One region of the Polaromonas sp. P4_F4 genome, then DNA from elsewhere that is predicted to be linked to it. Evidence: predicted binding sites of a transcription regulator. Region 1 holds the regulator's gene; each other region holds the start of a gene.

Region 1 (8,088 bases):
CCATGGCGTGCCTGCAGGCAAGCCGGTGATGCACCACCCTCACCCCTGCCCTCTCCCGGTGGGAGAGGAAGAGGGAGCAAGACCAGGAGTGGATGTAGATGCAGGTTTGCCGCGCGCCGAGCCGGCCACCATGTCAAAGCGGAACAGCCGGCATTCGATCGGGCCGTTCCACATGGGCACGCGGCGCGACTCCTTCAGGCGCATCTTGCCGGGCAACTTCAGGTCGGGCGTGAGCACATGGGCCGTCCAGCCGGCGTAGTTCTTCTTCCAGTGAGTGGCCAGCCGGGGAAAGAAGTCGGAGGCCTCTTCGCCGGTTTCTGTCTGTGCCTGCTCGCGCCCCGGGTTGGCCGAGCGGTCGCGCGGAGCGTCAGCCGGGCCGGCTTCGGATGCATCACGCGGCAGCGGCTGGCCAAACTCGTCGATGGCCTGGGTGCCGTCCCAGGAGCCGCTCACGCCATGGCCCTGCTGGCGCCGCTGGTCGCGCCCCTGCACGCCGGTGATGCCGGCCACGCCGGCCACGTCAATGCGCTCGCCATAGGGGGGGTTCACCAGCATCACGCCCGACGGCGCGGGCGGCATGCGCTGCAGCGCGTCGCCGCCGCGCAGCTGCACGGCGTTGGCCACGCCCGCGCGCTCGGCATTACGCTCGGCAAAATCCACCATGCGGAACGACACATCGCTGCCAAACACCGGTGCCGTCGGCTCCGTGATGGCCGCCTCGGCCTGGTCGAGCAGTCCCTCCCACACGTGAGCCTGGAAGGGCAAATATTTCTGAAAGGCAAAGCGGCGGTTGATGCCGGGCGCGATGTTGCAGGCAATCTGCGCCGCCTCGATCACGATGGTGCCGGAGCCGCAGCACGGGTCGTACAGCGGCACACCCTCTTTGCACTGCTGGTCCCAGCCGCTGGCGGCAATCATGGCGGCGGCCAGTGTTTCCTTCAGGGGGGCGTCTCCCTTGTCTTCGCGCCAGCCGCGCTTGAAGAGCGGCTCGCCCGAGGTGTCGATGTAGATGGTCGCCGTGTCTGTCGTCAGGTGCACATACACGCGCACGTCGGGCCAGCGCGTGTCCACATCGGGGCGCACCTCGTACTTGGCGCGGAAGCGGTCGGCAATGGCGTCCTTGACCTTGAGTGCCGCAAAGTTCAGGCTGGTCAGCGGGCTGTGCTGCGCAGTGATCTCGACCTTGAAGGTCTGCTTCGGCGTGAACCAGATTTCCCATGCGACGCTGGCTGCCGCGTTGTAGAGGTCCTGCTCGCTGCGGTACTGGTTGTGCTGCAGCTCGATCAGCACCCGCTGAGCCAGGCGGCTGTGCAGGTTGAGCTGCAGCGCGTCGCGCCAGGAGCCCTGCAGCTGCACGCCGGCGCGCCAGGCCTTGCCTTCGATGCCGGTGATGCGTTTGACCTCGCTGGCCAGCAAGGCCTCGACGCCGGCGGCGCAGGGTAAAAAGAGTTGAAGTTGGTTCATGAATGAAGGTTTGCGGCTGGCTGGGTGACGGGCTTCTTTTCAAGCAGGGGCCGCGGCTGGCTTTGCCAGACCGCAGGCGCAGCGGCCCCCCCGGGGGGCAGGGAGCCACACGCAGTGGGCGACCGTGGGGGCTACATTCAAAGCGACTTTCGCAGGTTGGCAGGCGCGATGCGCAAAGCCTCGCGGTACTTGGCCACGGTGCGGCGCGCGCATTCAATGCCCTGCTCCTTGAGCATTTCGGAAATCTGGTTGTCGCTGAGCGGCTTTTTCAGGCTCTCGGACGAGACAAACTGCTTGATGAGGGCGCGCACCGCCGTGCTCGACGCGTTGCCGCCGGTCTCGGTGCCCAGCGCGGAGCCGAAAAAGTACTTGAGCTCGAAGGTGCCGAACGGCGTGCTCATGTACTTGGCCGTGGTGACACGCGAGATGGTGGACTCGTGCAGGCCCAGTTCGTCGGCAATTTCGCGCAGCACCAGCGGACGCATGGCCAGCTCGCCGTGGGTGAAGAAATTCTTTTGCCGCTCCACAATCGCACTGCTCACGCGCAGGATGGTGTCAAAGCGCTGCTGGATGTTTTTGATGAACCAGCGCGCTTCCTGCAAGCGCTGCTGCAAGGCCTGCCCGTTCTGGCCCTTGTGCTGCTTCAGCGCATTGGCATAGATGTCGTGCACGCGCAGACGAGGCATGACCTCGCTGTTGAGGGAGACCTTGAAGCCGCGGCCCGATTTGATGACGATCACGTCGGGCACGATGAGGTTGCGCTCGACGTTGACAAACCGCCGTCCGGGCTTGGGATCCAGCCGGCCGATCACGGCGATGGCGCCCCTGATCACGCTCTCCGGAAACCCGCACAGGTAGGACAGGCGCTTCATATCCCGCTTGGCCAGCAGTTCCATGGGCTGCTTGCACATGGCGATCGCTGCGCGGGTCTCGTCGCAGTCCTTGCAGTCGAGCAGCTGCAGGCCGAGACACTCGGCCAGGTTGCGGGCGCCGACGCCAGCGGGCTCCATGTGCTGCAGCAGCTTCAGGGCCATGGCAAAGTGCTGTTCCAGCTCTTCCGCCTGCTCAAGGTCGTCGCCCGCCAGGCCGGCGGCCAGTGACGCGAGACTGTCTTCGAGGTAGCCGTCGTCATTGAGCGACTCGATCAGGAAATGCAGCGCCGCCTGGTCTTCCTCCGACAGGCGCAGGCCGAGCGACTGGCGGTGCAAATGGTCCTGCAGCGACTCATGGCTGCGGGCCAGGTCGGAAGCCTCGGCCTCGCTGTCGTCCACATTGTTTTTGCGGGCCGGCGCGTCGCCGCCCCATTCGCTGTCGTCCGGCGCCGACTCCACCGTGCCGTCGCCTTCCCAGCTTTCTTCCAGCTTGGCCTCGGAGCTGATCTCGGGCCCTGTATCTACATCGTTTTGGCTTGCAACCCTTGGTTCATCAGGGCTTCCTGCTACTGAATCACCAGCAAACTCAAACTCCCGGCTGTCCTGGCTGACCGGCGTGTCGGCATTCTCCAGGCCAAATTCCTCGCGTGGCGCGGCTTCTTCCGACACTTCCAGGAACGGATTTTCATCGAGCATCTGCTCGACTTCCTGACTCAGCTCAAGGGTGGACAGCTGCAACAGGCGAATCGACTGCTGCAGCTGGGGCGTGAGAGCCAAATGCTGCGAAACGCGGAGGGACAGGCCTTGTTTCATGACATCCCTAAGCGCACGACAAAGCGAGTTGGGATGTATTAACCAAGCGGGGGCCGCGCAACCGGCTTTGCCGGGGCGCAGGCGCCGCCCCCTGCAGGGGGGAGGGAGCTACACGCAGTGAGCGACAACGGGGGGGAGCCATCACATTCTGAAGTGTTCACCGAGGTAAACGCGGCGTACATCGGCATTGTTCACAATCTCGGAAGGGGTGCCGGTCGCCAGCACATGGCCGTCACTGATGATGTAGGCATGGTCGCAAATGCCCAGCGTTTCGCGGACATTGTGGTCGGTGATCAGCACGCCAATGCCGCGCGACTTCAGGAAACCGATGATGCGCTGGATTTCGATCACGGCGATCGGGTCAATGCCGGCAAAAGGCTCGTCGAGCAGGATGAACCGCGGCTGCGTCGCCAGGGCACGCGCAATCTCGACGCGGCGGCGCTCGCCCCCTGACAGCGCCGGCGCCGGCGAGTCGCGCAGATGATCGACCCGCAAGTCCTGCAGCAGCGCATCGAGCCGCTTTTCAAGGTCTGCGCGGCCCAGCGGCTTGCCGCTGGCGTCCAGCTGCAGCTCCAGCACGGCGCGCACATTTTCTTCGACGGTGAGCTTGCGAAAAATCGACGCTTCCTGCGGCAGGTAACTCAGCCCAAGGCGGGCGCGCAGGTGAATCGGCATGTGCTCGACCGACTGGCCGTCAATGGAGATCTCACCCGCGTCGGCACGCACCAGCCCCACGATCATGTAGAACGACGTGGTTTTTCCCGCGCCATTGGGGCCCAGCAGGCCCACCACCTCGCCTTTTTGCACGGACAGCGAGACATCCTGCACCACCTTGCGGCTGCCATAGGATTTCTGCAGCCCCTGGGCCACCAAGCGGCTGGGCGGTGCGGTACTGGCCGCCGGGCTGTTGACTGCCGGGGTATTGACCGACGATGTGTCAGTCACCGCATCCGCGGCTTGATTGTCCGTTCTGTCCATTTTTCGGGTTTCCGTCATGGCCCCAGCGTGGTGCCGGGACGCAAACGGAGCGCGGGTCCGGCCGGCGGCTGCGGAGCCGATGCGGCGCCGCGCGGCGACAGCATGGCGCGAATCCGCCCCGTGGGATTGGTGGCCGTGCGGTTTTGCGCGCCCCCATCCACAGTGAACACATCGGTGTTGTTGTCATAAACAATCAGGGAGCCGGTCGTTTCGTCGACCAGGGTCGCGCCGTTGTAGCGCCGCACCACGGCCTGCTTGATGAATTTGACGGTATCGGCACGGCTGTCGTATTCGATCCGCTCGCCTTCCCCTTCGATGTACTCGTCCACGCCGTCGCGCTTTTTCCGGTAAAAGGCCAGCTTGCCCGGGGCCGCCACGGCAACGGCCTGCTGGTAGCCCTGGGGATCCTGGCTGACATCCACACGCTCGCCCCGAACAATGGTGGTGCCCTTGGTGATCACCACATTGCCGGTGAACACGCTGGTTTGTTTCAGGTCGTCGTAACGCAGGGCATCGGCCTCCGCATTCATCGGCTTGTCGCGGTCAGCCCGCTCGGCCGCGGCGGGAAACACCGCTCCGGCCGCCAGTGCGGCCAGCACGATCAAGGGAAAAAAGGGGTGTTTCATAAAGGCACGAATCTTGCTGCTGGTTTGGAGTGATTGTAGCCATGCCAGCTACGGGAATGGCGGCGAGGGCGAATTGGGCCCATAAAAAAACCCGCCACGGGTGGGCAGGTTTTCGGGCCAACGCCGGGCGTTGGCATATGACGTTCGACTTGCCGTGCGCTTATTTGGCCTTGCGCGATTGCGCGATCAGGTAATCGGTGACCTGCAGGGCCCTGTCCATGGTCTGGGCCAGCTGGCCAGACGTGTAGTAACGCCCGCCGACGCCCAGGGCCGGCACGCCGTCGACCGCGTAGGTGTCCTGCAACTGGGTGGCCTTGCGCGCCTTGGTGCTGACGGAAAACGAGTTGTACAGCTCGACAAACTTGGCCTTGCTCAGGCCCTGCTTCTCCGCCCAGGCCGCCACCTGATCCGCCGTGTTCAGCGCCTGGCGCTCGATATGGATCGCGTTGAACACCTTTTTGTGCAGTTCATTGAGCTTGTCCATGGCTTCCAGCACATAAAAAAGACGCTGCTGCGGCTCAAAATCGGGACGGAAGGCCACCGGCACGCGCCTGACGGTCACGTCTTTGGGTGCTTTCTGGATCCAGGCCTCGAGTTGCGGCTCAAAGGCGTTGCAATGCGGGCAGCTGTACCAGAAAAATTCCACCACTTCGACCTGGCCGGCAGGCACGTCGGTGGGAGCGGGTTTGCCCAGCGTCAAATAATCCGTTCCCTCCTTGAAGGCGCGGGCCTGAGCCTGCGCGGCTGTGGGCAGCGCAACGCCTCCCCAAGTGGCGGCGGCTGCCACGGTAGCGGCTGAAAGCGAAAACTCACGTCGTTGCATCAATTTTTCTCCTGGTTTCCTGGTCTGTGGGTCTGTGTGGGGGTATTTTGCAAAGCGGCCACTTACTTATTCAGTGAAAAAAACAAGCCGGCCGGCCGTTTCGTACAGGGGTTGGTACGCCCCCGCCCATAAAAGTTCACCCTGTGTGGTGTTGCATGCTTGACGGTACAAATAAAACCGATGGATTTTTGTTCAGGGCAAGGCGCAAACCACAGCAATAGTTCCACTATTGCGAGGATTTGCAACGCCGCCATGGGCAAAAAGACACGGTTTTATGTACCGGATAGCGTGCAACACCACACTCTAGCGCTGCACCCTGACGAGGGCCGTTTCTATCGAGTTGCCGTCCAGCCGCTCCTTGACCTTGTCGGCGTCTTCTTTTTTATCAAAGGGGCCAACGCGCACGCGGTACACCGTTCGGCCCGACTGCTCGCGCTCACTCACCTTGGCCTGCACGCCCAGCAGCATGAGCTTGGCGCGCTGCTGCTCCGCGTCTTCTGGCGTACGGAATGCACCGGCCTGGACAAAATAACTGAACGGGTCAACGCCCGAGACGGCGGGCGCGGCGTCCGCCCTGGCCTTGGCGAGATCGCCCAGCGGATCCGCGGAGGTGGCGGGCTTCGCCGGGGGCGCGGGAGCTGCCTTGGGCGCGGTCGCCGTGGCGGGGGCCGGCACAATGCCGGGTTCGCCGGAAGCGCTGGAAGCAGAAGGGAGCGGCTTCACAGGCGTTTTGCCCGCCAGCGGGGCATTCGGGTTCCAGTCCCGGTTCTTTTTGGCTTCCGCGGCGTCGCTGTCGGGATTGCGCGACTGGCTCTTGTTCATGAAAGGCACCGGCACTTTGGTGATGTAGACCGCCACGGCCAGCGCGGCGCCCAGGCCGATCAGCGCGCCAATAACCAGACCCAGCAGGGTTCCGCCTTGTTGTTTTCTCATACCTTGCCCAATTTTCTTGCCTGCCTCTGAATCCCGCTCTGAATTTCGCTCTGAATTCCGCTGTGTGTGCTTCATGGTTGCCTACATTTTGTGGGGCGCACTGACGCCCAGCACCTTGAGGCCATTGTGCAGCACCTGCGCCGTCGCGGCGACCAGCGCCAGGCGCGCCAGCTTGACGGCTTCATCGTCCACCAGAATCCGCTCGACGTCGTAATAGCTGTGGTAGCAGGCGGCCAGCTCGCGCAGATAAAAGGCCACGTCGTGCGGCGCCAAACCGGCGGCCGCGTTGCTGAGCATGTCGGGGTACTTGGCCAGCAGCAGCATCAGGGCCTGGGCTTGCGGGCTGACCAGTGCCGACAGGTCCACGCTTTTCAGCTGGCCCTGATCGCCGCCCTGCGCGGCCCAAGTGCCGAGAATCGAGCAGATGCGCGCATGGGCGTATTGCACGTAGTACACCGGGTTTTCATTATTTTTTGCCAGCGCCAGGTCGATATCAAAGACGTACTCGGTGTCGGGTTTGCGGCTGAGCAAAAAGAAGCGCACGGCGTCCGCGCTGGTCCATTCGATCAGGTCGCGCAGCGTGACATAGCTGCCGGCGCGCTTGGAGATCTTGACCTCTTCGCCATGGCGCACGACGCGCACCATGGTGTGCAGCACGTAGTCGGGGTAGCCCTGCGGAATGCCGGCGCTGGCGGCCTGCAGCCCGGCGCGCACGCGGGCAATCGTGCCGTGGTGGTCCATGCCCTGGATGTTGATGGCCTTGCTGAAACCGCGCTCCCATTTGGCCAGGTGGTAGGCCACGTCCGGCACAAAGTAGGTGTAGCTGCCGTCGCCCTTTTTCATCACGCGGTCTTTGTCGTCGCCGTAGTCGGTCGACTTGAGCCACAGCGCGCCGTCCTGCTCGTAGGTTTTACCGGCGTCCTTGAGCTTTTGCACCGCGCTGTCGACACGGCCCGAGCTGTACAGGCTGGACTCGAGGTAGTAGTTGTCAAACCTGACCGAGAAGGCCCGCAGGTCCAGGTCCTGCTCATGGCGCAAATAGGCCACGGCAAACTGCCGGATCGAGTCGATGTCTTCGACATCACCGCTGGCGGTGAACTCCCGGTCGTCGGACTTGACGGTCTTTTTGGCCAGAAAGTCATTGGCGATGTCGGCAATGTAGTCACCGTTGTAGGCGGGCTCGGGCCAGCCGGCATCGCCCGGTTTGAGGCCTTTGGCGCGCGCCTGCGTGCTGGTGGCCAGGGTCTGGATCTGCACGCCGGCGTCGTTGTAATAGAACTCGCGCCACACATCCCAGCCCTGCGTGTCAAACAGGTTGCAAATCGCATCGCCCAGCGCCGCCTGGCGGCCATGGCCCACATGCAGCGGCCCGGTCGGGTTGGCCGAGACGAACTCCACAATCATGCGATGCGGGCTGTCGGCCAATTGCATGCCGTACTGGTCTGCACCCTGCAACACTTCCCGCACCACCTGCTGCTTGGCTTCGGGCTTGAGCCGGATATTGAGAAAACCGGGGCCGGCAATTTCGATCGCGTCCACCCAGCGCGCAAACGCGGGCGCCTGGAGCAGCAGCCCGCGC
Region 2 (8,088 bases), on a different contig from region 1:
GCGATATGGGAAGTGAGACTCAAATCAGACGGCTAAGCATGTAGAACTACGCGAAGAAGGCTTGCGGACGGGGGTTCAAATCCCCCCAGCTCCACCATTCAAACAGCCCCCGCCAGTGGAATACCACTGGCGGGGGTTTTTTCAAACCATCTTCTTCGGCCGTTAATTGACGTTGAATTCGCGCGTCATTCGTACGCAGGCTGGGGCGCTTGCTATGACCTGGGCAGACATAAAAATAAGCGGAAAATTCTGGGCTTGCCGACTCGGCGCCTATCTGCTGCTGAACTTCGTTGACGACCCGGCATGGCTGGCGCTGATGTTTTGCTAGGTGTCGCCTTTTCTCATCAATCCCGGTATCAAATCGTATGGAAATAGATCCCAAGGACATCGTCACAGCGGCTGCTGAGACCTCAAGAGACGCGAAGTCGTCACGCCTGAATCCGGCCGTGGCGATCGCCGTCGCCCTGCTGGCCACCTTCATGGGCATCTGCAAGGTCAAGGATGACAATATCGTGCAGGCCATGCAGCAGGCGCAGGCCGACAAGATCGATCATTGGGCCTTTTACCAGGCGAGAAACCTGCGCGAGGAGGTAGCCAAGGCGACGCTGATGCAGTTGCGTCTGCAGGCAGCCGATAAACCCGTGGAAAGACAAGCGGCCTATCAGGAAACCATCGCCCAGTACGAGAAACTGGCGAAGGAGCAGGCGACAAAGAAAGAGGAACTCAGGCTTCAGGCCTTGGCGGACCAGGCCAATTACGATGCATTGAATTTTCACGACGACCAATTTGATCTGTCTGATGCGTTGATCGCGATTGCGATCTCCCTGCTGGCCATCACTTCACTCACGCAGCTGTGGTGGCTTTACGGCTTGAGCCTGGTACCGGCGGGCTTTGGCGTTTTGATGGGCCTTGCCGGGCTGACCGGCTGGACACTTCATCCGACCTTGCTGATCAAGCTGTTAAGTTAGTGCCGACCTCGCTGGCTCGGGGTTTTCGCCCGGCGACAATAGCGTCATGGCGACCATGCAATTACAGGACATTCTTTTCTCCCAGGGCTTTGGCACGCGGCGCGTTTGTGCGGGCCTGATTCAACAGGGTTTTGTGGCCGTAGCCGGTATCCCCTGTACGGAACCGGCCATGGAGTTTGTTGCGGAAAACCTTCGCTTCACGGTGCAGGGGGTGGCGTGGGAGTACCACGAAAAAGCCTACCTGATGCTGCACAAGCCGGCCGGTTATGAGTGTTCGCAGAAGCCCAGTACTTACCCCAGTATTTACACCTTGCTGCCGTCACCGATTCGCCAGCGTGGTGGTGGCGCTGCAGCGGGTGTGCAGGCGGTAGGAAGGCTGGACCAGGACACGACTGGCTTGCTGCTGCTGTCGGACGATGGCAAGTTCATTCACCGCATGAGCTCCCCGAGGCACCATGTACCCAAGGTCTATGAAGTGACGGCAAAGCACGCGGTGGACGACAAACAGGTTCAGAAACTGCTGGCAGGCGTGGTGCTTGATGACGACCCCAAGCCGGTCCGGGCCGCTGCCTGCGAAAAAACCGGCGAACTGCAGTTAAGCCTGACGCTGACCGAGGGAAAATACCACCAGGTCAAACGCATGATTGCGGCCGTGGGCAACCGGGTGGAAGGCCTGCACCGCTCGCAACTCGGGGGGCTGATGCTGCCTGAAGACCTCAAGCCCGGGCAGTGGCGCTGGCTCACCGTGCAGGATCTGGCCAGCATTTCGGCCTGACGCCTGCTTGCGCGGTTGCCCTTCAGCTTCAGGCTACCTGGCGCCCGTCAGTGTGCCTCAACTCACTCGGCATACTGTTGGACTGGATGAGAAATGAATCGTGCCAGTCTGTGGGCATGCTGCTGCTGGTGCTGTCCCGATAGTCATGGGGCGCGTGGCGTTGGCGCATATCGCGTTGCTGAACCAGCGTCTTTTGCAGGTTGGCGCGGGCGGCCGCCACCGCGGCTTGCTCGCGCTTCAGATCCCGGCTTTTCGCGGCCGCTTCCCCGAGGAAGTCATTGCGGAGCTCATCCGGGTTTGGCAGCTTTGATGCGTTGATCACGACATAGGCAATACCGCATTGCGCCAGCAAATTGTGCTTCACATTTTTCGCCTTCTGAGACAGTCCGGAAGACTTGGGCACATCGACACAGCCAACAATCTGGCCATCCAGGGAACACACGGAAAATGTACAGCTGGTGTTTTTGAGCAGGCTGTACCAGTACAGCCCATTTTCACTGGCGTTAGGCCGGACGAAGCGGGTGACCGGCACCTTGATCATGATGTGATGGTCATCAAAAGTCTCGGCCAGCCAGCGCCAGAGTTGCAATTCCTCGCTGTTCACCAACGGCCGCGCATGCAAGGGCCAATGCCTGGGGATGCGACGTTTCTCCTTCGCAATCCAGCGCAATCGCAGCCAGTACCAAAGGGTGAGCACGCCCATCAAGGGCAGCCCCGCCATCAGTAGTTCTGGATTTTTTGTCATTTACGGCTCCCGGTTTGTCACCAATGCTTACAAGTTACGCTCAACAGGAGTAATTGGGTAGGAAAATAATCACACAATTTTAAAAATGTTACTAAAGTTGTCCGATTCTGTGAATTTCGTGATTTAAGTAACGAAAAACGAGTACTTCCCGTCACACTTCAGCAAAATGGCCAGCTACTAATCTTGCCAGAGGTGTCTTTTTGGGGTAGCCCAAGCCTGCGGGTGGCTAGGGTTGACAACCAGGCGACGGGCTTTCTGCGCACTTTTATGGCTTGTGCCACACACATTTGTTGTATGGCAGCCATTAAATGCCGTTTCATTCGTTTCATTGTGTATGTTAGCCGGACGCTCGATAACGTGCCAGACCATTTGGAACGTCTGGGCCTCCTCTGGTCGACTCTGGTCGGTCTGCGGGCGTAGCAGGGACTGACCTCCGCTATTGCACTATTTTGCGCTATTGGTTTTCCGGTCAGGCCTTCCGCCAAAAGAACGCAATGACCCGCAGTGATCCATGGCCATGGGCACTGCTGTAAAACCAGCGCATCCGGTGCTATCAGGAGGCATTGCTGGGCACCGGAAAACCGGTGATCGCTTCAATGGTTTTTTCGGCCTGCACAAGAACACGACGGGAACCAGGTGCGGAGAGCCGACCATAGGCTGCATTTCCAGCCGGTTGCCTTGATATCCGGCGAATTCATTGCCGCAGCCTGAGGGCTTCAAGGATCCCTACGGGCGTGCGTGACCAGGTCGAAAATAACCGTGACTATGGGCGCGGCTTCTGGTCGCAGCAGTGGATGGGCTTGAAGCGGCTGGCCGGCCGCGCATGAGATGTCCCGGCGCTTTTCACATCGTGTGATGCGCCGATTCACGAGGTGGCCGTTTCACGGTGGGTGGCCCGGCGGAACATGCCGTCCCGAAGGCTGCCATGCATTGGCGTTATCCTAGCTCCATGAGCAAGCTTTTAGACTCCTTCTGGCGGGCCGCCATGTACTGCCTGCATCCCCGGGTCATCGCCCTGTCGGTCCTTCCCCTGGTGATCATGGCTGTCATCTCACTCGGCCTGGGCTACTTTTTCTGGGAAGGCGCGCTGGCCGCGGTGCGCAGCAACCTTGAAAGCTATGAACTGGTGGACATGATGGTCCGCTGGCTGGAAGGGCTGGGGCTGAGCGACCTTCGTGTGGTGCTGGCGCCTGTATTGCTGCTGTTCCTGGCCATTCCCGTCATTGTGATTGCCTCGCTGCTGTTTGTGGCAATGTTCATGACACCCGCCATGGTGGCCCTGGTGGCCGAACGACGGTTTCCGCAACTGGAGCGCAAGCGGGGCGGCTCCTTGGTTGCCAGCCTGTTCTGGTCGCTGGGCTCCACCCTGCTCGCTGTGATTGCACTGGTATTGTCGATTCCCTTGTGGCTGATTCCCCCGTTGATCCTGATCCTGCCGCCGCTGATCTGGGGCTGGCTCACCTACCGCGTCATGTCGTATGACGCCCTGGTGGACCACGCGAGCAGTGAGGAGCGGCGCCAGATTTTCCGGGAGAACCGTGCCGTGCTGCTGGGCATCGGGGTGCTCAGCGGCTACCTCGGTGCCGCGCCCAGCCTGATCTGGGCTTCGGGCGCCATGTTCGTGGCGATGGCGCCTATCCTCGTGCCGGTGGCCATCTGGCTATACACCCTGGTGTTTGCTTTTTCGTCGCTCTGGTTTGCCCACTACACGCTCGCCGCCCTGGAGCAGCTGCGCAAGAAAAACAACGCGCTGGCCCCCCATCCGCTCGCGCAGGAGGCTATTAAATCAATCGCGAACGAATTGGCGCCGACTGCTTCCGAGGGGCCGGCGCCCAGCTTCGGCTCGCTGGGCGGCAATCCCCCTGTCCGGCCTTGATGACTGTCCTGCCGCAACCTCACGACTGCCCTGTATGACCACAAACTTTGGACTCGTCATTGTTGGCGATGAAATTCTCTCGGGCAAACGTGCCGACAAGCACCTGCCCAAAACCATCGAGCTGCTGGGTGCCCGCGGCATGCAGCTTGGCTACGCCGACTACGTGGGCGACGACCCGGCCCGCATCACCGCCACCCTGGCGCGCGCCTTTGCGGCGGCGCGTACGTCTGGCGATGTGGTGTTTTCCTGCGGCGGCATTGGCGCCACACCGGACGACCACACCCGGCAATGCGCGGCCAAGGCCCTGGGCGTGGAACTGGCCCTCCACCCCGAAGCCAAAACGCTGATCATGGAGCGCATGCAGGACGTGGCGAAAGAGCAGGGGCTGCCCTATGAGCCCGACCGCGAGGACAACATCCACCGCCTGAATATGGGTGTGTTCCCGGTGGGCGCCCAGATCATTCCCAACCCCTACAACAAGATCCCCGGTTTTAGCTGCCAGGCCGGTGAGGGCGCGGTGCACTTTGTTCCGGGCTTCCCGGTCATGGCCTGGCCCATGATGGAGTGGGTGCTCGACCAGCGCTATCCCCATCTACATCAGAAATCCGCCTACATCGAAAAGTCGGTGATTGTGTTTGGCTCCATGGAGGCCACGCTGACCCCCCTGATGCTCGCTATTGAGGCAGCGCACGTGGGGGTGAAAGTGTTCAGTCTGCCCAGCGTGGATCACCCCGATTACGGCCGCCACATCGAATTGGGCGTCAAGGGCGCGCCGCAGGCGGTGAGCCTGGCTTATCCCGCCTTGCTGGCGGGCTTGCAGAAATTCCAGGTCAAATTAGGCCCTGAGTTGGTGCGCTGAGAGATTGCACCGATATGGTGCATTGATGTGATGAGCCATCTTGGTGCAAAAGCGGCGTACCTCTTTTTGAGATTCTGACTTCGCAACGACAGAATCCGCGCCAGATAACGGCACAATCAGGGGTTTGGCGAAAACCGATCAGCCATCCGCTGTGGCACAAAAAGTGCATTCACCATCCGAAGACAATTTTTTAACAACCATCCAAGCAACAGGAGATTTTGATGGCAAAGACCGTCGCAGACGTCATGAAAATGGTCAAGGAAAACGAAGTCAAGTTTGTTGACTTCCGTTTTACCGACACTCGGGGCAAAGAGCAGCACGTGACGGTGCCTGTCTCCCACTTTGACGAAGACAAGTTCACCTCGGGCCACGCGTTTGACGGTTCATCGATTGCCGGCTGGAAGGGCATTGAAGCCTCCGACATGCAGTTGATGCCTGATCCCAACACCGCGAACATTGACCCGTTCTTCGAAGAAACGACGCTGTTCATGAGCTGCGACGTGCTGGAGCCCAGCGACGGCAAGTCGTATGACCGCGACCCGCGCTCCATCGCCAAGCGCGCCGAAGCCTACCTCAAGGCTTCCGGCCTGGGCGACACCGCCTACTTCGGACCTGAGCCAGAGTTTTTCATCTTTGACGACGTGCGCTGGAACACCGACATGTCGGGCACCTTCTTCAAAATCGAAGAATACGAAGCCCCCTGGAATTCTGGCGCCAAGCTCGAAGGCGGCAACCGTGGCCACCGTCCCACCGTCAAGGGCGGCTACTTTCCCGTGCCACCGGTCGACAGCACGCAGGACATGCGCGCCGAGATGTCCCTGATCCTCGAATCGCTGGGCATTCCGGTCGAAGTGTTCCACCACGAAGTGGCTGGCGCCGGCCAGAATGAAATCGGCACCCGCTTCAGCACGCTGGTGCAGCGCGCCGACTGGACCCAGATGCTGAAATACGTGGTGCAGAACGTGGCCAATGCCTACGGCAAAACCGCGACCTTCATGCCCAAGCCCATCGTGGGCGACAACGGCTCCGGCATGCACGTTCACCAGTCCATCTGGAAAGACGGCAAAAACCTGTTTGCCGGCGACGGCTATGCGGGTCTGTCCGATTTCGCCCTGTACTACATCGGCGGCATCATCAAGCACGCCCGTGCCCTGAATGCGATCACCAACCCCGGCACCAACAGCTACAAGCGCCTGGTTCCCGGCTACGAAGCACCGGTCAAGCTGGCCTATTCGGCCAAAAACCGCTCGGCTTCGATCCGCATTCCATATGTGGCGAATCCCAAGGGCCGCCGCATTGAAGCGCGCTTCCCCGATCCACTGGCCAACCCTTACCTGTGCTTCTCCGCACTGATGATGGCCGGCCTCGACGGCGTCGAGAACAAGATCCACCCGGGCGAAGCCGCGACCAAGGACCTCTACCATCTGCCGCCCGAGGAAGATGCAAAAGTGCCAACCGTCTGCCACAGCCTGGACCAGGCGCTGGACTGCCTCAATGCGGATCGCGGCTTCCTGACCAAGGGCGGTGTGTTCACCGACAGCATGCTGGACGCCTACATTGAGTTGAAGATGGGTGAAGTGACGCGTCTGCGCATGGCCACGCACCCCATCGAGTTCGAGATGTATTACTCCCTGTAAATCAGCTCCCTGCAATCAGGGCTGCAGACTCCCGGCCACTTACTGTTGCTTACGGTTTGTGGCCAAAAAAGGACGGCAAATGCCGTCCTTTTTTATGGCTGGTGGGTAATGGGGGCGCTGACTTTGTGTTTTTACCGCTTTGCAGCATACTGATAGACCGTCCTTTGCCCTTGCGGGCATCTGGAGTTCCGAATGAAAAACACTTTATCGCTGTCCCTCTTGTCCATGCTGCTGGCCGGTGCGGGAAATACCGCATGGGCCCAGCAGGTTTACCGTTGCGTTGCCGCCAATGGTGGCGTGCCCGAGTACATCAACAACACCAAGGATGCCCAGAACCGTAATTGCAAGCTGCTGTCGGGGGGCAATGTCACTGTGGTGCAGGGCAACCCGGTGCCCAGGGCGCCTGTGCGTGTTGCTGCGGCGGCGGCTTCAGGCGGTCCGCGAACCGATGGCAGCCCGGAGCAGCGTGCGCGCGACAGTGATTCGCGCGCCATTCTGGAGTCCGAGCTGAAAAAGGCCGAAGCCCGATTGGCCGAGCAGCAAAAAGAGTACAACAACGGCGAACCGGAAAAGCAGGGCATCGAAGGACGCAACTACCAGCGCTACCTGGACCGCGTGGCTGAACTCAAGGAAAGCATCGCCCGCAACCAGAGCGATATTGCCGGCATCAAGCGCGAGATTTCGCGTCTCCCGGCCGCAAATTAAGCGTTTATCTCCACCGCTTATGGGCCAAAATGGACGGCTTGAACAAGCCACATTTACCCCCTATTTCACTCCCCGTCCCAGCGTCCCCGCGCTTTCAATCGTTTGATCTGCTGGCCACGCTCGTGGCCGTGGTGCGTACCAATGGGGTGGTGGTGTTCGCCAACGCAGCGCTCGAAGACGCGCTGGGCACCTCACGCCGCACCATTGAAGGCTCGCAGCTCCCCGAGTGTTTTACCGAACCGCTGATTCTGCAAAATGCGCTGGAGGGCGCCGGCAGCAATGAGTTTGCAGCCCTGCGCTATGACGCATGGCTCAGGCGCCTGAACCACGAGCCGATGCCGGTCCATGTGGTGGTGGCGCAAACCGATACGCCGGGCGAAGCGATTGTGGAGTTGCTGCCGTTGGAGCAGCAGGCCAAGCAGGACCGCGAGGAACGCCTGATTGACCAGGCGCAGGCCAACAAGGAACTGATCCGCAACCTGGCCCACGAAATCAAGAATCCGCTCGGCGGCATTCGCGGCGC
Region 3 (8,088 bases), on a different contig from region 1:
TAGCAACACGAAGAAGCTATCGGCGGTATCGCCCTTGCGGTAGAGGATCTCGTTGGCTGTCAACTTCAGCACTTCACCGTCGGCCAGCAGCTTCGCGACAAAACTCTGCGACAGCGCGCCGAATGCCGACATTTCCTCGAAGGCGTCGGCGGCCAGGTGCTCATGAAGCGTTGTGGGGTCGAGAATTTCCATGTTCGGTGTCCGGTTGGGGCGGTTCACATCATGGCGGCAAGCCTTGAGGAAAAGGTCTTTATCTTTATATTGCGACTATGAAGTCGAAGGTCAAGTCTCCCATTTTGCAAATCTACGCGCAAGTACAAGTCGGATTTGGCCCTGATATCTCTCGCACCCGTGCCGCGATTACCCGGGGTCAGGCATCGGCAGGCATCGGGATCACACATCCACATGGGCGAGGCCAGCTTCATCGACCTGCTGGCCGAGCGCATAGCGCGCAGGCAGCGCTATTCGGGTTTGATGTTCGCGCTCTTGACCAGCTTGCCCCAGCGATCGGCCTCCGACTTGATCAGGGTGGCGAACTGCTCGGGCGTGCCGCCACCGAGTTCATTGCCCTGACCCAGCATCTGTTCCTTGATGGTCGGGTCGGCCAGCGCCTTGTTGACGGTTTCATTGAGCAGCTTGATGAGGGCCGCGGGCGTGCCGGCCGGCGCCACCAGCCCCTGCCAGTTCTGCACCTCAAAGCCCGGCACACCGGACTCGGCCATGGTGGGCAGTTCAGAAAACAGCGGCGAACGCGTCTTGCTGGTGATGGCCAGCGCACGCAGCTTGCCGGCGCGGATCGAGGGCGCGGCCGAATACATCTGCTCGAACATCATGTCCACCTGGCCGCCCATCAGGTCGGTCGTGGCGGGCGCTCCGCCCTTGTAGGGAATGTGCGTGATGGACAGGCCGGCCAGCGACTTGAACATCTCGCCCGACAGGTGGTGCGACCCGCCCAGCCCGCCCGAGGCAAACGACAGCTTGCCGGGACTGGCCTTGGCGGCGGCGATGATGTCCTTGACGCTCTTGAACGGCGAGTTCGCGGGAACCATCAGCACCAGCGGGCCCTTTTCGATCAGGCAGACTGGCACCAGGTCCTTGGCCGGGTCGAAATTCATTTTCTTGAACATGGTCGGATTGACCGCCAGCGGCGCGAAATTGCCCATGCCGATGGTGTAGCCGTCCGGCTTGGCCCGGGCGATGGCTTCCGTGCCGATGTTGCCGCCCGCACCGGGCTTGTTGTCCACGATCACCGGCTGGCCCAGCGCGGTGGAGATGAACCTGCCGATCTGGCGCGAGCGCTGGTCGGCATTGCCGCCGGCAGCGTAGGGGCAGATCAGGGTGATGGGTTTGCCGGGGTATTTGTCCTGGGCCCAGGCCAGCGAGGGCAAAGCGATGGCTAGCGAAGTGGCTTGCAGGAGGTGGCGGCGGTTCATGTCGAGTCCTTGTGATCAGTGGTGCGCCCAACGATAAGGGGCGCAGCTGTCAATCAGCTGGCAAGGCATTGGTGGTTTCCCGGATACGGGTCGCTATTTGAGCCGTTGGTCCTGCACACGCCGGGCCTTGCCCAAGCTGCGTGCGCTCCACGAAAGCCACGCGGGCCAGGCGGAACCTGGCGGCGCCAATAGAGCGACCAGCGACCAGCGACCAGCGACCAGCGACCAGCGGGCGGCGGCGCGCTTGCGCTGGCTACGGCGATGGCATCACAATGACTGTGAAACACCTGCCACCGGAGAGCCGTTTGCAGCCCGCCTCCTACACCCGCACCGCAGTCGCCCTGCACGCAGCCATGGCCCTGCTCATGGTGGCGAGCTTTTCCGTCGGGCTGTACATGGTCGGCCTGCCGCTCAGTCCGCTCAAGCTGCAGCTCTATTCGTATCACAAGTGGATCGGCGTCACGGTGGCAGCGCTGCTGTTGCCCCGCATCGTCTGGCGCATCCGGCACGCGCCGCCGCCGCTGCCCGCTGCGATGCCGGCATGGGAGCTGAGCGCGGCGCATGCAAACCATCTGCTGCTGTATCTGCTGATGGCCTGCGTGCCGCTGTCGGGCTGGCTGATGAGTTCGGCCAAAGGCGTGACGACGGTCTACCTGGGCCTGTGGCCGCTGCCGGATATGGTGGCCCGCAACGAGGCGCTGGGGCTGTTTCTGCAAGCGCTGCACCGCATCCTCAATTACGCGCTGCTGGGTCTGGTAAGCCTGCATGTCGCAGCGGCGCTCAAGCACCATTTCATCGACCGGGACGGCTTGCTGGGCCGGATGTTCCGGTTCAAGGGGGCTCGTGAATGAAAATCTCCGCTGTGGCTGCGGCCCTGCTCCTGTCATGCGCCTGTGTCCAGGCCGCAGAATACCGGCGGCTGGACCTGGCGAGCAGCCATATCCGCTTTACCTCGCGGCAAATGGGCGTGCCGGTGGATGGGGCCTTTCGCAAATTCGACGCCAGCCTGGCCTTCGACCCCGAGGCGCCCGCCGCGGCCCGCGGACAGCTGCGCATCGACCTGTCCAGCGTCGACACCGGCCTGCGGGAGGTCAATGAAGAGGTGGTGAGCGCGCAGTGGTTCGATGCCAGCCGCCATCCCGAGGCGCGCTTCGAGATGCGCCAGATCCAGTCGCAGGGCGCCGGCCGGTTCCAGGTCAGCGGGGTCCTGAGCATCAAGGGCGTCAGCCAGCCCGTGGTGGTCAACGCGGTGCTCAAGGCCAGTGGCAAGCAGGCCGTCATGGAAGGCTCTTTTGTGATGAAACGCCTGGATTTCGGCATCGGCGGAGGCCCCTGGAGCGATGTTCGCGTGGTGGCCAACGAAGTGACCGTGCAGTTTCACCTGGTCCTTGAACCGTAGCGGCCACCCTCAGGACTCAGGAGTTACTCATGAAAAAAATGAAAAAACTTGCTGTAGCGCTGCTGGGCAGTCTGTTCCTGGCTTCGGCATTCGCCGTCGTCGATGTGTATGAGCGCGACCCGGATCACACCTTCGCCTGGTTCGAGTTCAACCACCTGGGCTACAGCACGCAGCGCGACCGTTTCGACAAAGTCGATGCGACCATCACCCTGGACCTTGACAACCAGGTGGGCAGCGTGGTGGTGAGCATCGACGTCCAGTCGATCAGCACCGGCTCGCTGCTGTTCGATCAGGTCCTGCGCAGCGACATGTTCTTTGATGCCGAGCGGTTTCCCGTCATCACCTTCAAGTCGAGCCGTCTGAGTTTCGGCAAGTTCGATGACGTCACCGCCGTCGAGGGCGATCTGACGGTCAAGGGCATCACCCGGCCTGTGACCCTGACGGTCACGCACTTCAAATGCATGATGCACCCGATGCTGCGCAAACCGGCCTGCGGGCTCAACGCCACCGGCAAGGTCAAGCGCAGTGAGTTCAATCTGGGCCGATTCGTGCCGCTGATCAGGGACGAAATCACGCTCCATGTGTCGCTGGAGGCGCTCAAGCGTTGACGGCCCCTTGTCTGCGATGTTCTGCGCCCTGATGGCGACGGCCAGCGCAGCGCCGTTCAAACGGGTTGGATCGTGATGTCCACCGTCATGGTTTCCTTGCCACCACCCTGCCGCACACCCTTGGCCGGCGGGCAGGCGTTGTAGTCGGTTCCCATGGCCAGCCGAACATGGCGCTCGTCAATCAGGCAGCTGTGGGTTACATCGATGCTGACCCAGCGCCGGCTGGCAACGTCCAGGCACACATCCACCCAGGCATGGCTGGCCAGGTCAGGCTCGTTGGCGGCGTAGAAATAACCGCTCACATAGCGCGCAGGAATGCCCAGGCTGCGGCAGATCGCCACCATCACGTGCGCCTGGTCCTGGCACACGCCCGCACCGGCCCTGAATGCTTCCAGCGCCGTGGTGGTCACGCTGGTGCTATTTTTTTGATAACTTACCGCCTCAGCAACACCCTGGCTCAAGGCCAACAGCATGCCCAACTCGGCCTTGCCGCGGGTGGCAGACGGCGTGATAAAACGGCGACCGAACTCAGCCAGCACCGGATCCGGCTGGGCCAGATGCGTGGCCCGCAAAAAGAAGTCCGGATGCGGCAGGCTCGCGGCATCGGTGAACTCGGCCACCCCCAGGGTTTCAACGTCACCGGCCGCATTGACCAGGCTCCAGCGCACGTTGTCAGACTCTTTGCCGACGAAGGTGTAGGAATGGATGGGGTTGCCGAAGGCGTCGAGCTGGGAAAAAAGCTTTTCAGGCGCGCCCAGACTCCAGAAATACACCGTTTGCGCCGGGCCGGACTGCGGCGTGAGCCAGAGCGTCTGCAACGCATAACGCAGGGGCTCGGTGTAGCGGTAGTCGGTCGTATGCCTCACGTGCAGCTTCATGGAATAAGAGCCCCCACGTTCGTTCGCTTCGCGTAACTCTCTGCCCCCCGAGGGGGCTGGCCTTGCTTGGGGCGGCCCGGCGCTGCGGCCATCGCCCCCACGTTCGCTCGCTTCGCGTAACTCTCGAGGCCTTGCAGGCCGCGGCTTGCGAGACGCTGCGCCTCTGTCGCCTGTCCAAACCGGCTCAAGCAGGTTTGGAGCCGCAGGCTCCAGCCCCTCGGGGGCTGGCCTTGCTTGGGGCGGCCCGGCGCTGCGGCCGCCGTAATCTCATGCTGTTTCAATTAGTCGCCGGAACGAGGAATTCGCGGCTGATGTGCGCGCCGATTTCGTTGACCCGGTCCAGGAACTGGGTCAGGAAAGCATGCAAGCCGGTCGCGAGGATTTCGTCAATGCGGGCGTACTGCAAATCGGCCCGCAGTTTGCCAGCGCGGCGCTGCGTTTCGCTGGACGTGTCGCTGGTCACCATGGCGAGATTGCTCATGAGCTCATTCAGGCAGGCCAGCAGGGAGCGCGGCATGTCGGCCCGCAAAATCAGCAGCTCGGCCACGCGCTCGGGCTTGATGACGTCGCGGTACACCTTGCGGTACACCTCAAAGCCGGACACACTGCGCAAAATCGCGCTCCAGTGGTAAAAATCGTACTCTTGGTCTTTCTCGCCGGTTGCGCCGAGAAAATCATTTTCCACGGCATGGAACTTCACATCCACCAGCCGGGCCGTGTTGTCGGCACGCTCCAGAAACGTCCCCAGACGCAGAAAATGAAACGCCTCGTCCTGGAGCATGGTGCCCGCGGTCACACCGCGCGAGAGGTGCGAACGGAACTTGACCCATTCAAAAAACTGGCCGGGGTCACGCTCAAAATCGCTGTTGCGCAGCATGCGGATGACTTCCAGGTAAGTCTGGTTTTGCGTCTCCCACACCTCGGTGGTCAGCGTGCCCCGCACGGCGCGGGCGTTTTCGCGGGCATTCTTCAGGCACGAGATGATGCTTGACGAGTTTTTTTCATCACGCACCATGAAGTCCATCACTTCGCGCGGATTGATGCCGTCGCCGTACCTGGCGGCATAGGCCGGCTTGAGTTCGCTGATGCTCAGCAGGCTCTGCCAGCCGCCTTGCGCCACAGCCGCGGACTGGGGCAACAGCGAGGTCTGGTAGTTCACGTCAAGCATGCGCGCGGTGTTTTCGGCGCGCTCTGTGTAGCGCGACATCCAGAAAAGGTGATCAGCAGTGCGAGATAACATTTTTTCTCCTCCCTAAACCTCAAACACCGAAAGCGCTGGCGCGCTTGGCGTGTTTTGGGGATGCCGTCACAAGCGCTTCGCGCAATTGATGAGTCATCCCCGCGAATGCCTGCGGCATGTCGCCGGCGCGCTCGGTGTAGCGCGACATCCAGAAAAGGTGATCTGCAGTTCTCGATAGCATGATCAGGTCCCTCCAATCTGTGACTGTGACTGTGATTGCGTCTGCATGGGCATGCCATGGCCTTCCTGCAATATCCAGGTGTCCTTCGTGCCGCCTCCCTGCGAGGAGTTCACCACCAGCGAGCCGTCTTTCAGCGCCACACGGGTGAGGCCGCCTGGCACCATCTGCACCTCCTTGCCGCTCAGCACAAAGGGCCGCAGGTCAATGTGTCGCGGCGCCACGCCGCTTTCCACATAAGTGGGACAGGTCGACAGGCTCAGCGTCGGCTGGGCAATATAGCCCGAGGGATTGGCCAGCAGCGCCTGGCGGAAGTCCTCGATTTCGGCCTGGGTGGCGGCCGGCCCCACCAGCATGCCGTAGCCTCCCGCGCCATGAACTTCCTTGACGACCAGGTCCTTGAGGTTGGCCAGGGTGTACTGCAGGTCTTCGGCATTGCGGCACATATAGGTCGGCACGTTCTTGAGGATGGGCTTTTCGCCCAGGTAGAACTCGATCATTTTCGGCACATACGGATAGATCGACTTGTCGTCTGCCACGCCGGTGCCGATGGCGTTGCACAGCGACACATTGCCGCTGCGGTAGACATTGAGCAGCCCCGCGCAGCCCAGCGTGGAGTTGGGGCGAAAAGCCAGCGGGTCCAGGAAATCGTCATCGACGCGGCGGTAGATCACGTCCACCCGCCGGGGTCCGCGCGTGGTGCGCATGTAGACAAAGTTGTCCCTGACAAACAGGTCCTGGCCTTCGACCAGTTCCACGCCCATTTGCTGCGCCAGAAAGGCGTGTTCAAAATAGGCCGAGTTGTACATGCCGGGCGTGAGCACCACGACCGTCGGCTCGGCCGTGGCGGGCGGAGCCATCGCCCGGAGCGTCTCCAGCAAGAGATCGGGGTAGTGGGCCACCGGCGCCACGCGGTTCTCGCTGAAGAGTTCGGGGAAAAGCCGCATCATCATCTTGCGGTCTTCCAGCATGTAGCTCACACCGCTGGGAACCCGCAGGTTGTCCTCGAGCACGTAGTACTCGCCTTCGCCTTGCGCATTGGGTGCGCGCACGATGTCGATGCCGCTGATGTGGGAGTAAATGTTGCCGGGCACATCGACACCCATCATCTCGGGGCGAAACTGGGCATTCTGGAAAATCTGCTCGGACGGAATCACGCCGGCCTTGATGATTTCCTGGCCGTGATAGACGTCGTGGATGAAGCGGTTCAGCGCCGTGACGCGCTGCACCAGCCCCTTTTCCATGCTGGCCCATTCGTGGGCCGGAATGATCCGGGGAATCAGGTCAAACGGAATCAACCGCTCGGTACCCGCGCCGTCCTCGTCCTTGGCGCCATACACGGCAAAGGTGATGCCGACGCGGCGAAAAATCATCTCGGCTTCGGCGCGGCGCGCCTCCATCACTTCGGGGGGCTGTTTGGCCAGCCAACGCTGGTAGCCCTGGTAATGATCACGGACGCTGGACTCCGTTGTGTTCATCTCGTCAAACATGGGTCGGCTCATTGGCTTGGTCTCCAGCAAGGTTTACGCATGGCGTAGTGATGACTAGCTTAGCAAGTTATGCGCCAGATTGGTGAATCAGGTGCCACATCGCACTTTTCTTTTTTCTCTTCTTTCCACTTCTTTCCTCTCCTTTTCTCCTCCTTTTTTCCTTCCTCTTTTTCTTTATGGCTCAGGCACATGATGCCAGTAGTGCCGGCCTTCTTGCCGCTGGCACGCGATGTCCGCCGGTTTCAGGCTCTGCCAGGTGGCGGCGCCGCACTGCGGCGACCTGAGCAACCTGATGCCGCGCTCGCTGTAGCGCGCCACCACCGACTCCACCGGATGGCCAAAGCGGTTGCGGTAACCCGCCTGCGCCACCGCAAGCCGGGGCTGGACAGCGTCGAGGAAGGGGGCGCTCGACGATGTCTTGCTGCCATGATGCGGTACCAGCAAAAAGTCGGCCTTCAGGCTGGCGGGGTTGAGCGGGCTGGCGCTGCCGGCCAGCCTGAACTCCTGGGCGGACTCGATATCGCCCGCCAGCAAGGCGGTCTGCGCGCCATTGGACACGCGCAACACGCAGCTCATGGCATTGGATTTGTTTGCCGCCTCGTAGTCGGCGGCCACCGGGTGCAGCACCTCGAAAGTCACCGCGTCCCAGACCCAGCGCTGGCCCGCCGTACAGCGGGCCGATTTGCGCAGCGCCTGCAACTCATGGCTGTCTTCAATGGAGCTGAGCAGGTTCGCCTGCGGCTGCATGGCCAGCACGGCCGGTGCACCGCCAATGTGGTCGATGTCGCGGTGGCTGAGCATCAGCATGTCCAGCCGCTCGCCGAGGGCCCGCAGCAGCGGAACCAGCACGCGGTGCCCGGCA

What was found. Region 1 encodes sigma-54, which starts transcription at its own class of promoters, with help from an activator protein. Its sites were predicted from a motif close to TGGCANGNAANCTGCTTT; they were not measured.
Region 2: the regulator sigma-54 is predicted to act here: its motif matches at 5,376-5,393, upstream of glnA (type I glutamate--ammonia ligase).
Region 3: the regulator sigma-54 is predicted to act here: its motif matches at 4,504-4,521, upstream of AC1DUR_RS08380 (transglutaminase family protein).

Annotation. Positions count from the first base shown of each region.
Region 1 covers NZ_JBFUJO010000008.1:42,412-50,499, forward strand. Annotated here, with positions in the region: gene AC1DUR_RS10685 (THUMP domain-containing class I SAM-dependent RNA methyltransferase) at 40-1,464, opposite strand; gene AC1DUR_RS10690 (RNA polymerase factor sigma-54) at 1,602-3,149, opposite strand; gene lptB (LPS export ABC transporter ATP-binding protein) at 3,291-4,127, opposite strand; gene lptA (lipopolysaccharide transport periplasmic protein LptA) at 4,142-4,753, opposite strand; gene AC1DUR_RS10705 (thiol:disulfide interchange protein DsbA/DsbL) at 4,914-5,576, opposite strand; gene AC1DUR_RS10710 (SPOR domain-containing protein) at 5,880-6,509, opposite strand; gene argS (arginine--tRNA ligase) at 6,591-8,088, opposite strand, start outside.
Region 2 covers NZ_JBFUJO010000007.1:132,789-140,876, forward strand. Annotated here, with positions in the region: RNA gene ssrA (transfer-messenger RNA) at 1-97, shown strand, start outside; gene AC1DUR_RS10035 (DUF4337 domain-containing protein) at 366-968, shown strand; gene AC1DUR_RS10040 (pseudouridine synthase) at 1,024-1,743, shown strand; gene AC1DUR_RS10045 (DUF2726 domain-containing protein) at 1,772-2,488, opposite strand; partial or broken gene AC1DUR_RS10050 (sterol desaturase family protein) at 3,214-3,315, shown strand; gene AC1DUR_RS10055 (EI24 domain-containing protein) at 3,438-4,364, shown strand; gene AC1DUR_RS10060 (competence/damage-inducible protein A) at 4,399-5,223, shown strand; gene glnA (type I glutamate--ammonia ligase) at 5,445-6,860, shown strand; gene AC1DUR_RS10070 (hypothetical protein) at 7,053-7,565, shown strand; gene glnL (nitrogen regulation protein NR(II)) at 7,595-8,088, shown strand, end outside.
Region 3 covers NZ_JBFUJO010000006.1:4,303-12,390, forward strand. Annotated here, with positions in the region: gene AC1DUR_RS08355 (cyclic nucleotide-binding domain-containing protein) at 1-192, opposite strand, end outside; gene AC1DUR_RS08360 (Bug family tripartite tricarboxylate transporter substrate binding protein) at 462-1,433, opposite strand; gene AC1DUR_RS08365 (cytochrome b) at 1,706-2,284, shown strand; gene AC1DUR_RS08370 (YceI family protein) at 2,281-2,832, shown strand; gene AC1DUR_RS08375 (YceI family protein) at 2,862-3,440, shown strand; gene AC1DUR_RS08380 (transglutaminase family protein) at 3,497-4,318, opposite strand; gene AC1DUR_RS08385 (alpha-E domain-containing protein) at 4,596-5,558, opposite strand; gene AC1DUR_RS08390 (alpha-E domain-containing protein) at 5,578-5,739, opposite strand; gene AC1DUR_RS08395 (circularly permuted type 2 ATP-grasp protein) at 5,742-7,238, opposite strand; gene AC1DUR_RS08400 (DNA internalization-related competence protein ComEC/Rec2) at 7,401-8,088, opposite strand, start outside.